DNA from 2 places in the Roseateles sp. P5_E11 genome. Region 2 is predicted to be linked to the other one. Evidence: riboswitches for the same ligand, from Rfam matches in the RefSeq annotation. Region 2 holds a riboswitch; the other holds the start of a gene.
What was found. A riboswitch is a leader RNA that binds a small molecule or an ion and turns the genes downstream of it on or off. The one in region 2 is predicted to bind S-adenosylhomocysteine.

Region 1: it holds a riboswitch for S-adenosylhomocysteine, as region 2 does, so the genes downstream of both, ahcY (adenosylhomocysteinase) here and metH (methionine synthase) in region 2, are expected to answer to the same signal.

The regions. Positions count from the first base shown of each region.
Region 1 is NZ_JBFUMO010000056.1:6,406-9,823, reverse strand. Features, by position in the region: gene ACXJKR_RS06910 (aldo/keto reductase) at 1-17, opposite strand, end outside; gene ACXJKR_RS06905 (AraC family transcriptional regulator N-terminal domain-containing protein) at 174-1,073, shown strand; S-adenosyl-L-homocysteine riboswitch at 1,084-1,165, shown strand; gene ahcY (adenosylhomocysteinase) at 1,242-2,654, shown strand; gene ACXJKR_RS06895 (TlyA family RNA methyltransferase) at 2,661-3,407, shown strand; gene metF (methylenetetrahydrofolate reductase [NAD(P)H]) at 3,404-3,418, shown strand, end outside.
Region 2 is NZ_JBFUMO010000009.1:1,346-13,605, reverse strand. Features, by position in the region: gene ACXJKR_RS01575 (TorF family putative porin) at 1-297, opposite strand, end outside; gene ACXJKR_RS01570 (YifB family Mg chelatase-like AAA ATPase) at 623-2,137, shown strand; gene ACXJKR_RS01565 (ABC transporter substrate-binding protein) at 2,140-3,120, shown strand; gene ACXJKR_RS01560 (ABC transporter substrate-binding protein) at 3,129-4,091, shown strand; gene ACXJKR_RS01555 (diguanylate cyclase domain-containing protein) at 4,103-6,448, shown strand; gene ACXJKR_RS01550 (glycine zipper 2TM domain-containing protein) at 6,458-6,907, opposite strand; gene ACXJKR_RS01545 (glycine zipper 2TM domain-containing protein) at 6,952-7,521, opposite strand; gene metH (methionine synthase) at 7,616-10,318, opposite strand; S-adenosyl-L-homocysteine riboswitch at 10,338-10,409, opposite strand; gene ACXJKR_RS01535 (HD-GYP domain-containing protein) at 10,493-11,695, shown strand; gene ACXJKR_RS01530 (GntR family transcriptional regulator) at 11,796-12,182, shown strand; gene ACXJKR_RS01525 (ABC transporter ATP-binding protein) at 12,179-12,260, shown strand, end outside.

The sequences.
Region 1 (3,418 bases), on a different contig from region 2:
AGGGTCGAATGCGTCATGGTGGAACTCCTTGAAGGGATCATCAATGGGATGGGGACAGCTTAGGAAACCGGGCGCCGGTCGCCCAGCACAAAGCTCGGACATGCTTGCCCGATCCTCCAGCGCATGCCCCTGCACGACGCCAGCTTTGGGCAAGTGTTTGCACAATCGCTCACATGCCTCAAGACGATGACCTGCACGCCCTGCGCGAGCGCACCATCGCGCAGGCCCTGGCCCGCGCGCCCGCAGATGGCCTGCACACGACCGCCCTGCCCTGGCTGCGGCTGATCCGCGCCAGCGCGCCGGCCCAGCCGGTGCCGGCGGTTTACGAGCCCGGCCTGGTGCTGGTGCTGCAGGGGCGAAAGCGCGCGCAGCTCGGCGAGCGCGTGGTGCACTACGACGCGATGCAGTGCCTCGTCGTACCCATGACCATGCTGCCGCGCGGCCAAGTGCTGGAGGCCAGCCCGGCCAAGCCCTATGTCTGTATGCGCCTGAGCTGCGAGACGCAGGCGCTGACCGAGCTGCTGCTGGACGGCGATGCACCGCCTGAAGGCAACGACGCCGGCCTGCATGTCGCGCCCGTCACCGCGCCGCTGCTGGACGCTGCCCTGCGTCTGCTGCAGCTGCTGGACAGCCCGCAGGATCTGAAGACGCTGGCACCGTTGGTGCAGCGCGAGATCCTCTACCGCGTGCTGACCGGCCCGCTGGGCCCGCGGCTGCGTTCGCTGGCGCATACCGACGGCGTCACCCGCCGCGTGGGCCGCGTCATCGAGCAGCTGTCGCGCCGCTATGCCGAACCTCTGTCCATCGACGAACTGGCCGAGTTGGCCCACATGAGCCCGTCGACGCTGCATCTGCGCTTCAAGCAGCTGACCGCCTTGTCGCCTCTGCAATTCCAGAAAAACCTGCGCCTGCAGCAGGCGCGCCGGTTGATGCTGGGCGATGGCCTGGATGCCGCCAGCGCCGCGCACCGGGTTGGTTACGAGAGCCCTTCGCAGTTCAGCCGTGAATATCGTCGCCTTTTTGGCGCGCCGCCACGCGAGGACATCTCGCTGCTGCGCAGCGCTGCCGGCTAGAATGCCGCCTCCTTCCGAGGAGCGTTGCAACCTCAGCACCTATTGAGGCCAGGCTCGGAAGTTCTGACCCCCTGCAACTGCGCTCACCCGCTGGCAATCCGTGCCTGGGTGAGGTTTGATCCCCCCGTACGACCCGCCAGCGGCTTCATTCGCTTGAAGGAGCCCTGCATGAGCACCACGAATCACATCGTCAAGGACCTGTCGCTGGCCGACTGGGGCCGCAAGGAAATCAAGATCGCCGAGCATGAGATGCCGGCGTTGATGGCCATCCGCAAGGAATACGCCGCCACACAGCCGCTCAAGGGCGCGCGCGTCACCGGTTCGCTGCACATGACCATCCAGACGGCCGTGCTCGTCGAGACGCTGCAAGCCCTGGGCGCCGAAGTGCGCTGGGCCTCGTGCAACATTTTCTCCACGCAAGACCACGCCGCCGCGGCCCTCGCCGCCGTCGGCACGCCCGTGTTCGCCTACAAGGGCGAGACGCTGGAAGACTACTGGGACTACACCCACCGCATCTTCGAATTTGCCGGCAAGGGTGAAGCGGGCGAAGGCCCCAACATGATCCTGGACGACGGCGGCGACGCGACGCTGCTGATGCACCTGGGCCAGAAGGCCGAGAAGGACTTGTCCGTGCTGGCCAACCCCGGCAGCGAGGAAGAGCGCATCCTGTTCGCGGCCATCAAGAAGAAGGTCGCCGAAGACGGCAGCTGGTACACCCGCAAGAGCRCTGAGATCATCGGCGTGACCGAAGAGACGACCACGGGCGTGCACCGCCTGAAGGAAATGTCGGCCAAGGGCACGCTGCTGTTCCGCGCCATCAACGTCAACGACTCGGTCACCAAGAGCAAGTTCGACAACCTCTACGGCTGCCGTGAATCGCTGGTGGACGGCATCAAGCGCGCTACCGACGTGATGGTCGCCGGCAAGATCGCCGTCGTGGCCGGCTATGGCGACGTGGGCAAGGGCTCGGCCCAGGCGCTGCGTGCGCTGTCGGCGCAAGTGTGGGTCACCGAGATCGACCCCATCTGCGCACTGCAGGCCGCGATGGAAGGCTATCGCGTCGTGACGATGGAGTACGCCCAAAGCAAGGCCGACATCTTCGTGACGACGACCGGCAACAAGAACGTCATCCGCCACGAGCACATGCTGGCGATGAAGAACAACGCCATCGTCTGCAACATCGGCCACTTCGACAACGAGATCGAGGTCGCGGCGCTGGAGCAGTACGAGTGGGAAGAGATCAAGCCCCAGGTCGACCATGTGATCTTCCCGGACGGCAAGCGGATCATTCTCTTGGCCAAGGGCCGCCTGGTGAACCTGGGCTGCGGCACGGGCCACCCGAGCTATGTGATGAGCAGCTCGTTCGCGAACCAGACCATCGCCCAAATCGAGCTCTACGCGCACAAGGACAACTACGCCATCGGCCAGGTCTATGTGCTGCCCAAGCACCTGGACGAGAAGGTCGCGCGCCTGCAGCTGACCACGCTGAATGCGCAGCTGACCGAGCTGACGGAAGAGCAGGCCGCCTACATCGGCGTCAACAAGGCCGGCCCGTACAAGCCCGACACTTATCGGTACTGATCGTCGATGCGCGCTGACCAGCTCCTCGTCGCCCAAGGCCTGGCACCGACCCGCTCGGTGGCCCAGCGCTTGATCTCGAACGCCGCCGCCGAATGGGCCTCGCCCACCGGCTGGGCGATGTTGAAGAAGGCCGGCGAGGACCTGCCCGAGACGGCGCAGCTGCGCGTCACCGACGACGCGGAGCTGCGCTATGTGTCGCGCGGCGGGCTCAAGCTGGAAGGGGCGCTCACCCGCGTCGGCTTCGACGTCACGACGCACACTGTGCTGGACGTCGGCCAGAGCACAGGCGGCTTCACAGACTGCCTGCTGGCTCACGGCGCCCGCCATGTCGTTGGCGTGGACGTAGGCCATGGCCAGCTGCATGCCAAGCTGCTGGCCGACCCGCGCGTCACGGCGCTGGAAGGCGTGCATGTGCGCGAGCTGGACGTGTTGCGCCAGCACGCGCCGACGGGCGGCTTCACGCTGATCGTCGGCGACCTGAGTTTCATTTCCATGGTGGGCAGCCTCCCGGAGTTGCTGCCTTGGCTGGAGGTGCACGGCCATCTGCTCGTGCTCATCAAGCCGCAGTTCGAACTGGGGCCACAAGCCCTGGGCAAGGGCGGTCTCGTCAAGGACGAGGCCGACTACCCGCGACTGGAAGCCCGCGTGCGCCTGGCCTGCACGGCCCTCGGCCTCAAGGTGCTGGACTACTTCGACAGCCCCATCACCGGCGGTGATGGCAACCGCGAATTCTTCTTGTGGGCCTCCCGATGAGCACCCTTGTC
Region 2 (12,260 bases):
TTCGGCCTTGTAGCCACCGTACAGGTCGACCTCGACCTGGCCGTCGCCACCGGCGTCCTTGATCCACTTGATCGTCGACGCCCAAGCGCCGACGTAGAAACCGCTCGGCGAGGCGTAATCCAGGCCGCCTTGCAGGGCCGGCTTCAGGCGCGACTGGGAAATGCCGCGGTAGCGGTATTCGCTGACGACGCCGACGTTGAACGACAACGGGTCCGGCGCTGGCGCCGGCTCATCGGCAAACGCAGGCAGAGCGGCCGCGGCCAGTGCCAGAACGAGCAGCGAAGGGGACAACTTCATGGCGGGGAGCTCCTGAGTAAAAAAGTGGTGGGATTCGATCCGGCGGGGTATTTGCAGCTTCCGTGCCAAGCGTCACACCTTGTCACTCCGCACGAATCTGGGCGGGCCGCGCCCCCAAGTCAGGCATTTGCACCAAATTGGATTTGATCGCGGCTTGCTCGGCACTTATATGGTGCATTCCTGGGAGAGGCGCCGGGCCGATTTACGACGGACCGGCGGCTAGACTGGCCCGCCAGCCCAGGAGCCGCACCGGTGCCGGGATCGCCCGCCCCCGGCACGATCAATGCAGCCGCCAGCGTCAACTACCCCCGCCAGCTGACCTTCAATGAGCCTCGCCACCGTCTACAGCCGCGCTCTCGATGGCCTCGCCGCCGCGCCGGTCACCGTGGAAGTCCATCTGGCCAACGGCCTGCCGTCGTTCACGGTCGTCGGGCTCGCAGACACCGAGGTCAAGGAAGCCCGCGAGCGCGTGCGCGCGGCGTTGCAGAACAGCGGGCTGTCATTCCCAGCGAACAAGCGCATCACGGTAAACCTCGCCCCGGCCGACCTGCCCAAGGAGGGGGGTCGCTTCGATTTGCCGATGGCGCTGGGCCTGCTCGCCGCGAACGGCCAGATCGATGCCGCCAGGCTCGCGCGTTTCGAGTGCGCTGGCGAACTGTCGCTGGCCGGCGAGGTGCGCGCGGTGCGCGGCGCCCTGGCCATGGCCCTGGCGCTGCGCCAGGACGGTGGCGAGCGCGAACTGCTGCTGCCTGAGGCCAGCGCCGCTGAGGCGGCCCTCGTCGACGGCCTGGTGGTGCGGCAGGCCCGCCATCTTCTTGACGTGGTGGCGGCCCTGCAGCCCGACGGCGAAGCCCTGCCGCGCGCCGTCGCCCTGACCCGCGAGGCCGCACGCGGCCTGCCCGATCTCGCCGACATCAAGGGCCAGGCCGGCCCGAAGCGGGCGCTGGAGATCGCCGCGGCGGGCGGCCACAGCCTGCTGATGGTGGGCCCGCCCGGCACCGGCAAGTCCATGCTGGCACAACGCCTGTCCGCGCTGCTGCCAGCGCTGGATGACGAGGCTGCGCTGGAATCCGCCGCCGTGCTCAGCCTGGCCGGCCAGTTCGACATCGCGCGCTGGGGGTTGCGCCCGCTGCGCTCGCCCCACCACTCGGCGTCGAGCGTGGCGCTGGTGGGCGGCGGCTCACCGCCCCGGCCGGGCGAAATCTCGCTGGCCCAGCACGGCGTGCTCTTCCTGGATGAACTCCCTGAATTCCCCCGCGCCGCGCTGGAAGCCCTGCGCGAGCCGCTGGAGACCGGCCGCATCCTGATCTCGCGCGCCGCCCGCCAGGCCGAGTTCCCGGCGCGCTTCCAGCTCGTCGCCGCGATGAACCCCTGCCCCTGTGGTCATCTGGGCAGTCCCCTGAAAGCCTGCCGCTGCTCGCCGGACCAGGTCTCACGCTACCAGGGCCGGCTCAGCGGCCCCTTCCTCGATCGGCTCGACCTGCTCATCGAAGTGGCTGCCGTGCCGCCGCGCGACCTGCAGGACCTGGCCCCGGGCGAGCCCAGCGCCGTCGTCGCGGAACGGGTCGCCGCAGCGCGTGAGCGGGCCGTGGCGCGCCAGGGCGTGGCCAACGCCCAGCTGCAGGCCCAGGACCTGGCCGAACATGCGGTGCTGGAGCCCGCAGCCAAGGCTTTGCTGGAGCGCTCGGCCGAGCGCCTGGGCTGGTCGGCACGCAGCTTTCACCGCGTGCTGCGCGTGGCCCGCACGGTGGCCGATCTGGCGGGAGCGGCGGCGATTGGCAGCGCCCATGTCGCCGAAGCCATCCAGCTCCGCCGGGGGCTGCCCGGGCAGGCGGGCTGACCATGCGCCGCCGCATCGGGCTGGCGCTCGGGCTGGCCACCGCGCTGCTGCTGGCGGCGATCGCGGTGCCGTCGCAGGCCGCGACGATCAGCATTGCCGTGCCCAGCGGCCCGGTCGCCCTGCCGCTGCTGGTCGCCATCGAGCAGCACCTGTTCCAGGCCGAGGGGCTGGACGTCGTACGCATTCCCTGCAACAGCGGCAAAGCCTGCCTGGCCGCGCTGCGCTCTGGCATCGCCGAAGTCGCCGCGGGCGCCGAATTTGCCGTCGCGATGACGGCTGCGCAGACACCGGCCGTCACCATCCTGGCGTCCATCGGCGAGTCGACCGCTCAGATCAAGCTCATCGCCAGCCGGCGCGCCGGCGTGCGCGAGAGCCGGGACATGGCCGGCAAGCGCATCGCCACGGTGGCGGGCACCTCGGCCGAGTACTTCCTGGACCGCTGGCTCACCTATCAAGGCATCGACCCCGACCGCGTCAAGCTGAGCTTCGCCGAGCCCGGCGCGTTGGGCGATCTCGTGCAGCAGGGCAAGGCCGCCGCGGCGGTCGTGTGGGAGCCGGAGGCGGCCCGCATCGAGGAGCGGCTTGGCGCCGATGCGGTCCGCCTGCCTTCGGCCCATGTCTACACCCAGCACTTCTGCATCGTGGCCCAGGCCCGCGCCGTCGACCGGGACCGGCCGCGTTTCGAGAAGGTCCTGCGCGCCCTGCTGCGGGCCCAGCGCTTCATCGCCGAATCGCCCAACGAGGCCCAGGCCATCCTGGCGGCCAACCTCAAGGTCAGCGCCGCGGTGGCGCAGCGCCTGATGGCCGAACAGGACTACCGGCTCGCCCTGCATACCTCGCTGCCGGCGACGATGCTCAGCCAGATCCGCTGGCAACTGGGCCAGGACGGCAAGGCGACGGAACCGGTCCCTTCCATGCAGCAGCTGATCGACGCCCGCCCGCTGCAGTCACTCGCCCCGGGCTCGGTCACGCTCACACGATGAGGTTCGCCTTGAACGCACGACGCCTGCTGGCATTGCTGGTGGCATGGCTGGCAGGTACCGTCGCCGCGGCGCCGCTGACCGTGGCGGTGTCCCGGTCGCCGCATTCGCTGCCGGTGCTGGTGGCCCTGTCCGAAGGTCTGTTCGAGGCCGAAGGCCTGACGGTCAAGGCCATCGAGGCGCCCAGCGGCCGCCGCTGCCTGAAGCTGATGGCCGAAGGCCAGGCCGACCTGGGCACGGCTGCCGACACCGCCATCGCCTTCGAATCCTTCGAGCGCACCGATTTCTCCGTCATCGCGACCTTCTCCAGCACATCCAGCGACGTCGAACTGGTCACCCGCCGCAGCGCGGGCATCAAGGCCGCCCGCGACCTCGTCGGCAAGCGAGTCGGCGTCGTCAAAGGCACCTCGGCCCAATACTTCCTGGACACCTTCCTGCTCAACAACGATGTCGACCCCAAGAACGTCCTGCAGGTCGCCATCCAGCCCGAGGGCGCGCTGGACGCCATGGCCGCCGGCCAGGTGGATGCGGTGGCCGTCTTCCAGCCCTTTGCCTATGCGGCGGCGCACAGCCCGCGCGTGGACGGTGTCGTGCTGAGCGAATCCGGGGACTACAAGCAGACCTTCAACCTCGTGGTCCAGACGAGCGTCCTGAAGGCGCGGCGGCCCGACCTGGAGCGCTTCCTCAAAGCCATCCACCGCGCCAACGAATTCATCCGCGCCCAGCCACGCCGGGCCGAGGCCATCTTCGTGAACCGGCTGGGCGTCGAGCCCGGCTTTGCGCGCTGGTCGATGCAGCGCACCCACGCCGAGCTGTCCCTGGACGAGGCCTTGCTGCGCACCCTGCAGTCGCAGGCGAACTGGGCGGTGCGGGAGGGCTATGCCACCGGCAGAAAGCCTGCCGATTACCGCACCCTGGTCGACGCCGCGCCGCTGCGCGCCGTGCTGCCCAACGCCGTCGGCCTGCCTCGCTGACCTGCACCACCATGAAGATCCGCTCCCTCTTCATTGCCGCTGGGGCCGTTGCCGCGCTGGTGGGCACGTCGGCCATCGTCGCGATGTGGACGGCCACCCGGCTGGAAGGCCGCGCGGAAGCCCAGCAGCAACGGGCGCAGCAGGTAGCGCGCGACGTGGCAGGCCTGGTCGGCGCGACCTACGTGTTCCAGCGTGAGCGCGACGAGCTCTCGGTCTCGGAGTGGAAGAGCTGGCACGCCAACATCGTGCGTGACCTGGCAGGCGCCGATCTTCAGGGATCAGCGCATGCCGAAGTCGAGTTGCTGAGAGACGCGGCCGGCCGGCTGCCTGCTCTCTTTGAGCGCGCGCTGAAGACGGCAGCCGCGCCAGACAGCGACTTCCAGCGCCGCCGCCACGACCAGGCCTTCGAGCTGCTGCTCGGCGACACCCAAGCCATGGCGGACGCGGCCTTCCGCTGGTCACGCAACGCTGGCGACGCGCGCAGGCTCGCGGAGGACGTGCACGAGCAGGTCACCATGGCCGCGGTGGTCGCCTTCAGCATGCTGCTGGTCGTGCTGGCCAGTGTTGGCGTGCGCCGCGTGCTGCGGCCGCTGGCCCTGCTCACGCAGGCCACCGAGGCCCTCGAGCGCGGCGAGCAGGTGCCGTTGTTCGGCAGCACGGCCCGGGACGAGCTCGGCACCCTCAAGCGCCGCTTTGACGCCATGACCATCGCCCTGCAGCGCCGCACGGGCGAGCTGCGCGAAGCCGAGCAACGCATGCGCGCCGTTGCGGACAACGTCCCCGTGCTCATCACCGAGTTCGATGCCGGCGCCCGCATCGTGTTCGCCAATGCAACGGCCGGGCGGGTCTACGGCGTGCCGGCCGAAGCGCTTGTCGGCAAGCATGTCAGCGACGTGCGCGGCGAGGACGGGGCGCGGCAACTGCAACCCCACATCGAGGCTGTGCTGCAGGGCCAGTCCGTCGAGTTTGATAGCACGCAGGTACTGCCCGGGGCGCAGCGGCATTTCCATCAACTCTATGTACCCAGGCGCGACGCGTTCGACACGGTGGTGGGCTTTTATTCGGTGTCGATGGACATCACCGAACGCAAGGCCGCCGAGCTGGCCGTCCAGGCTTCGGAACATCGGCTGAAGGACATCACGGACAACATCCCCGTTGTGGTCTCGCACTTCGACAAGGACCTGCGCGCGGACTTTGGCAACCTTGCCGCCGAGCGCGTGCTGCGGCGCCCCATCTCCGAGCTGCTGGGGCAGACCTTCCGCGAGATCCGGGGAGACGCGGTGTGGGAGATCGCCAAGCCCCATATCGACGCCGTGATGCAAGGGCAGCCCCGCCAGTTCGAATCCTTCGTGACCCATGGCGATGGCACCCTGTACTTCGCGCAACGCTATGTGCCCGACGTCGATGCGGCCGGCCAGGTCCAGGGCTTCTATTCCGTCTCCTTCGACATCACGGAACGTCGCCAAGCCGAGGCGAAGCTGGCCGAAAGCGAGAAACGGTTGCGTGACATCGCCGACAACCTGCCGGTGATGATTTCCTATATCGACAAGGACCAGCGCCTGCTGTTCCTGAACGAGACCTTCAGCAAGTGGACAGGCCTGGATCACCGCACTACCGTCGGCAAGACCGTGGCGGAGGCCGTGCCGGCGGCGCTGTACGAACAGCGCCGCGAGCACCTGGCGCGGGCACTTGGCGGCGAGCGTGTCGAGTTCCATGTCGAATCCACGGCGGCCGGCGCGGCCCGCTCGCTGCACAACCTCTACCTGCCCGACATCGCCGAGGATGGCTCAGTCCGCGGCCTCTATGCGCTCAGCACGGACGTGACCGAACGCCGGCAGCTCGAGCGCCAGCTTGCCGAGCTGGCCCGCACCGACGCCCTCACCGGGCTGCCCAACCGCTACAGCTTCAACGAGCAGTTGGCCGCGGTGATCAAGCGGGCCCACCGGGCGCAGAGCTTCACGGCGCTGCTGTTCCTTGATATCGACCGATTCAAGCTCATCAACGACAGCCATGGCCACGGTGTCGGCGACGAGGTGCTGTGCGAGTTTGCGCGGCGGCTGCAGCAACTGGTCAGGGGCACCGACTTTGTCGGCCGGCTGGCGGGAGACGAATTCGTCGTCGTGCTGGAAGGCCTGCGCGCTGCCACCGAGGCCGAGATCGTCGCCGGCAAGATCATCGAGGCCATCAACCGGCCGTTTGCCACATCGGCCGGCGAACTGTCGATAGCGACGAGCATCGGCATTGCCGTTCACCCGCGAGACGAACTCGGCGGCGAGGAACTGCTCGGCCGTGCCGATCAGGCGCTGTATCTCGCCAAGGGCGCGGGGCGCAACCAGTACCGGTTGCACGCGTCGTAGCAGGCCTCGTCAGGGCCTGACGAGCTGGCCGTCTTTCTCGCGCACGGTGTCGCCGGCCCTCAGCATGGGATCGGCGCCGAGTTCGACGCTGCGCATACGGCCATGGCGGTCGACGACCTGCGCGACCCAGACGGTGGACTTCTTGGCGTTCTTCTCGACCTCATTACCGGCATAGCCGCCAGCGGCAGCCCCGCCGACGGTCGCCAGCTTCTTGCCGGTGCCGCCGCCCACCTGGTTGCCCAGCAGGCCGCCAATGACGGCACCACCCACGACACCCAGGCCGCTGCCCTTGCCCTTGCGGGTCTCGCTGTGGATTTCCTGCACCCACAAGCAGCCGTCGCAGAGCGCGCTGCGCTGAGCCTGCGTCGGGACGGACAGCACCGGGGCCGGGTTGTCCTCGGCGCGAACGGAAGTGGACAGGGTGGCCGCCAGGGCCGCGGTGGCAATCAGCAACTTCATCGCATCACTCCTTGGAACCCGCCCTGCCCTGGCTTCGCGCCGCGTCAGGCGCGCACGAAGCCGTTCTCGGTCAGCCTGACCTCATCGCCGACGCGCAGGCCCGGGTCGGCGCTGCGCTCGAAGCGGCGCAGACGGCCATCACGCTCGCGCACCTGCACGATCCAGACGTTGTAGCTCTTCTGGTTCTTCTCGATCTCGTTGCCGGCATAACCGCCACCCACGGCGCCCGCCACGGTGGCGAGCTTCTTGCCGTTGCCGCCACCCACCATATTGCCCAGCAGGCCGCCGACGACGGCGCCGCCCACGGCACCGACGCCGCTGCCCTTGCCACGGCGCGCCTCGGTATGCACGTCGGTCACGCGGCCGCAGCTGTCGCACAGCGCGGGCGGGGCCTGGGTTTCAACCACGGGCGCCGGCTGGGCCTGGCGTACCGGGTCGGCACTGGCCAGCCGTTGCGGTGCGGCGGTGGTCTGCTGCTGTGTCGTCGCGGCAATCGGCTCACTGGTGACCGTCTGCGACCGGCCCACTGCATAGGCGCCACCGAGCAGCGCCAGCACGACGGCGACGCCGGCGACGATCTGCGTGGACTTGACGGAATTCATGGGGGTCGACATGGGGCCTCCGATGTGGTTGGTATGACCCGAAGCATGCCGCCCCTACAGCGGCCCTCCCTGTAGGACGAAACCGCTTCAGGCCCAGGGTGTCGACCTAGCCCAACAGCGGCGCCAGCGCGCGGCGCGCCTCGGTCTCGTCCAAGCCACAGCGCACGGCCCAGTCGGCGAGCTGGTCGTCGCCGATGCGGCCGACATTGAAGTACGCCGCGTCAGGGTGCGCCAGGTAGAAGCCGCTGACGCTGGCCGCTGGCGTCATTGCCATGCTGTCGGTCAGGCCCATGCCGATCTCGTCGGGCGCGAGCACGCGAAACAGGTCGCGCTTGGAGAGATGGTCGGGGCAGGCCGGGTAGCCGGGCGCGGGGCGGATGCCTTCGTACTTCTCGGCCACGAGCTCTGCATTGCTCAGCGCCTCGGCCGGCGCATAGCCCCAGAACTCACGCCGCACGCGCTCGTGCAGCCACTCTGCGGCGGCCTCGGCCAGGCGGTCGGCCAGGGCCTTGAGCATGATGGCCGAATAGTCGTCATGGGTGGCGAGGAAGTCCGCCTCCTTCTTGTCGACGCCCAGGCCCGCGGTGACGGCGAACATGCCGACGTGGTCGCCCTCTTCCGCAACAAAATCGGACAGGCAGCGGTTGGGGCGCTTCACTCCTTCGACGACGGGCCTCTCTGACTGCATGCGCAGGCCGTGCCAGACCATGGGCGGTTCGCTGCGAATGGCAATGTCGTCCTCGTTGACGCGCGCGGCCGGGTAGAGGCCGAAGACGGCATGCGCCTGCAGCCAGCGGCCGTCGATGATCTTTTTCAGCATCGCCTGCGCATCGGCAAACACCTTGCGCGCCTCGCTGCCAACGACAGCGTCATCAAGGATGGCCGGATACGGGCCAGCCAGGTCCCAGGTCTGGAAATAAGGGCCCCAGTCGATGTAGCGGGTCAGTTCCGCAAGGTCCAGGTTCTTCAGCACACGACGACCGGTGAACTTCGGGGCGGGCGCGACGCGGCTCAGGTCCAGCACGGCCTTGTTGGCCCGTGCGGCAGCCAGCGTCACCAGCGGCGTCTGCTTCTTGTTGGCATGCAGTTCGCGGGTCTTCTCGATGTCGGCTTTCAGCTCTGCGATATAGGCCGCGGCGCGGTCGTCGCTGAGCAGCTCGGTGCACACGCCCACGGCGCGCGACGCATCGGGCACGTAGACCACCGGGCCGTCGTAGTGCGGCGAGATCTTGACGGCCGTGTGCACGCGGCTGGTCGTGGCGCCGCCGATCAGCAGCGGCATGTGGCGCGAAGCGAAGTAGTCGTCGCGCTGCATCTCGGCCGCGACGTGCTGCATCTCCTCCAGGCTCGGCGTGATCAGCCCGGACAGGCCGATGATGTCCGCGCCCTCTTCCTTGGCTTTGCGCAGAATGTCCTGGGCCGGCACCATGACGCCCATGTTGACGACCTCGTAGTTGTTGCACTGCAAGACCACCGTGACGATGTTCTTGCCGATGTCGTGCACGTCGCCCTTGACGGTGGCGATGACGATCTTCCCCTTGGGCTTGGCGTCGCCGCCGCCCTCGATCAGCAGCCGCTTTTCTTCCTCGATATAGGGCAGCAGGTGGGCCACGGCCTGCTTCATAACGCGCGCGCTCTTCACCACCTGCGGCAGGAACATCTTGCCCTGGCCGAACAGGTCGCCGACGACATTCATGCCGGCCATCAACGGGCCTTCGATGACGTGCAGCGGCCGGCCGCCCTTGGCCAGAATGGCCTGCCAGGCTTCCTCGGTGTCTTCGGTGATGAAGTCGGTGATGCCATGCACCAGCGCGTGCGACAGCCGCTGGTTCACATCGCCGGCGCGCCAGGCCAGACGGGCCGAATCGTCCTTGCCGGCACTCTTGGCGCGGTCGGCGATCTCGATGAGGCGCTCGCCCGCATCCGCGCGGCGGTTCAGCACAACGTCCTCGACGCGCTCGCGCAACTCGGCATCAAGGTCGTCGTACACGCCCACCATGCCGGCATTGACGATACCCATGTCCATGCCCGCCTGGATGGCGTGGTACAGGAAGACGGTGTGGATGGCCTCGCGCACCGGCTCGTTGCCACGGAAGCTGAAAGACACGTTGGACACGCCGCCTGACACCTTGGCGCCGGGCAGGTTCTGCTTGATCCAGCGCGTGGCTTCGATGAAGTCCACGGCGTAGTTGTCGTGCTCCTCGATGCCGGTCGCGATGGCGAAGATGTTGGGGTCGAAGATGATGTCCTCGGCCGGGAAGCCGACCTCGTCGACCAGGATGCGGTAGGCCCGCTCGCAGATTTCGGTCTTGCGGGCGAAGGTGTCGGCCTGGCCCTTCTCGTCGAAGGCCATCACCACGGCCGCGGCACCGTAGCGGCGCACGAGCTTGGCCTGGCGGCGGAACTCATCCTCGCCTTCCTTCATCGAGATGGAGTTGACGATGCCCTTGCCCTGGATGCACTTGAGGCCAGCCTCGATGACGCTCCACTTGGACGAGTCGATCATGATCGGCACGCGCGCGATCTCGGGCTCACCGGCGATCAGGTTCAGGAAGCGCACCATGGCCGCCTGGCTGTCCAGCATGGCCTCGTCCATGTTGATGTCGATGACCTGGGCGCCGTTCTCGACCTGCTGGCGCGCGACGGCCAGCGCCTTCTCGAACTCCCCCGCCAGGATCATGCGCGCGAAGGCCTTGGAGCCGGTGACGTTGGTGCGCTCGCCGATGTTGACGAACAGGCTGCCGGCATCGATGGCGACGGGCTCGAGGCCAGAGAGCTTCAGTGCAGGAGGCGAAGGGGGCGTGGTCATCGATGGGGCTCAGGCAGAGGATCGATGAGCGCCGTTTTCAGAAATCCGAGCCTGGCAGGCAAGAAAACCCGTCGCAGCGCTCCTCGGATGGCCGGGAATTCTACGCAGCCACCCCTTCGTCCTCGCTCAAGATCGGCTTGCCGAAGCCGAAGGCCGTTGAGAATGCCTCAATCCATGGCCTCTGAACTCATCCCTCTACCGACCCGCACGCTGCGCCTGGGCATGACCCTGCCGTACGACCTGTTCGACGCCAACGGCAAGCTGCTGTTCGCGCGCGGCCAGGTGCTGCGCGACTCGCCGCTGGTGCGCAGCCTCGTCGATGGCGGCGCGTGGGTGAACTCCGCAGACACCATGGAGTACCAGCGCGCGCTGGCCCATCGGCTGGACACCATGGTCATGCAGGACGTGCCGCTGTCCGACATCGTCAAAGCCGACGGCAGTTTCCGGCTCGACACTCTGGCCCCGACCAAGGTGGAACTCGGCCCGCGCGAGGCCTGGTCCAACCTGCTGCTGCACACCCACAGCCTGCTGCGCGAGGCCGATCCGGTTGATTTCACCGCCCGACTGGCCGCGCTGCGCGACACCGCGCTGAAGCGCCTGCACGCCCACCCTGACGCAACCCTGATGCTGCTGATCTTCGAGAGCAGCCAGGAATTCGGCGACTACAGCGCCCGTCACGCGCTGTTGACGCTGCTGCTCTGCGACCTGGTCGCCCAGCAGATGCAACTGGCACCGGAACTGCGCAGCGCGCTGCAGGGCGCCGCGCTGACGATGAACTACGGCGCCGGCCCCGCCCACGACCGCTTGGCCAGCCAGCTCGACGCCGCCACGCCCGCCCAGCGCCAGGCCCTGGCCGCTCACGGCGACCGCGCTGCGCAGCGCCTGGCCCAGGTCGGCGTCGCCGACCCCGTCTGGCTGACCGCCGTGCGCCTCCATCACGAGGCCGGGCCCGGCCCGCTCGGCAGCCGCAGCGATGGCGAGAAGCTGGCCCGACTGCTGCGCCGCATCGATCTCTTCGGCGCGCGCTTGTCGCCCCGCCGCAGCCGCCAGGCCATGAGCGGCGCCGCGGCCGCCCGCGCCGTCTTCCTCGACGAACTCGGCCAGCCTGACGAAGCCGGCGCGGCGCTGATCAAGACCGTGGGCCTGTACCCACCCGGCAGCATCGTGCGCTTGGCCAATGGCGAAGTCGGGCTCGTCTTCAAACGCGGCTTCAGCGCCAATGAGCCTCTCGTCGCTGCATTGATCGGCAAGAGCGGCAGCCCGTTGAGCAACCCCGTGCCACGCGATACGCGACTGGCCGCCCAGGCCATCTCGGCCAGCCTGGCACCGGCGGAATTCAAGCTGCGCGTGAATCTGGAAGCCCTGCTGAAGCTCTAGACGGCGGTTGAATCGACCGGCAAGAGCGGCCCGCGGGCCGCTCTTTTCATTCCGCCGCTTGCATTCGCCGGACTGCGCATATATTCTGTGTATACACATTATGCACAGCAGTCTCTTCATCTCGCAGACCGACGCGAGGCCGATGTACCTCCAGATCGTCGAACAGATCCGCCAGCGCGTTGCCGCCGGGGACTGGCCAGCCGGGCAGGAGCTGCCGTCCATCCGCGCGCTGGCGGCGGATCTGCGCGTCAGCGTCATCACCGTCAAGCGCGCCTACCTGGACCTGGAATCCGAAGGCGTCATCGTCACCCGCCACGGCAAGGGTTCGTTCGTGGCCGACGCGCAAGGCCTGGCCAAGGACATGCGCCTGGCCCAGCTCGATACCCACCTCGCCGCGGCTGGCGAGATTGCCAGGTCGCTGGCCATGCCCGAGCCGGATTTGATCGAACGACTGCGCAACGCGCTGAATCAGGAGCCCGACAAATGAGCGCGAAAGCCATTGAGATGAACGGCGTGCGCAAGGCGTTCCGCTTCTTCACGCTGGAGAACGTGTCCCTCGACCTTG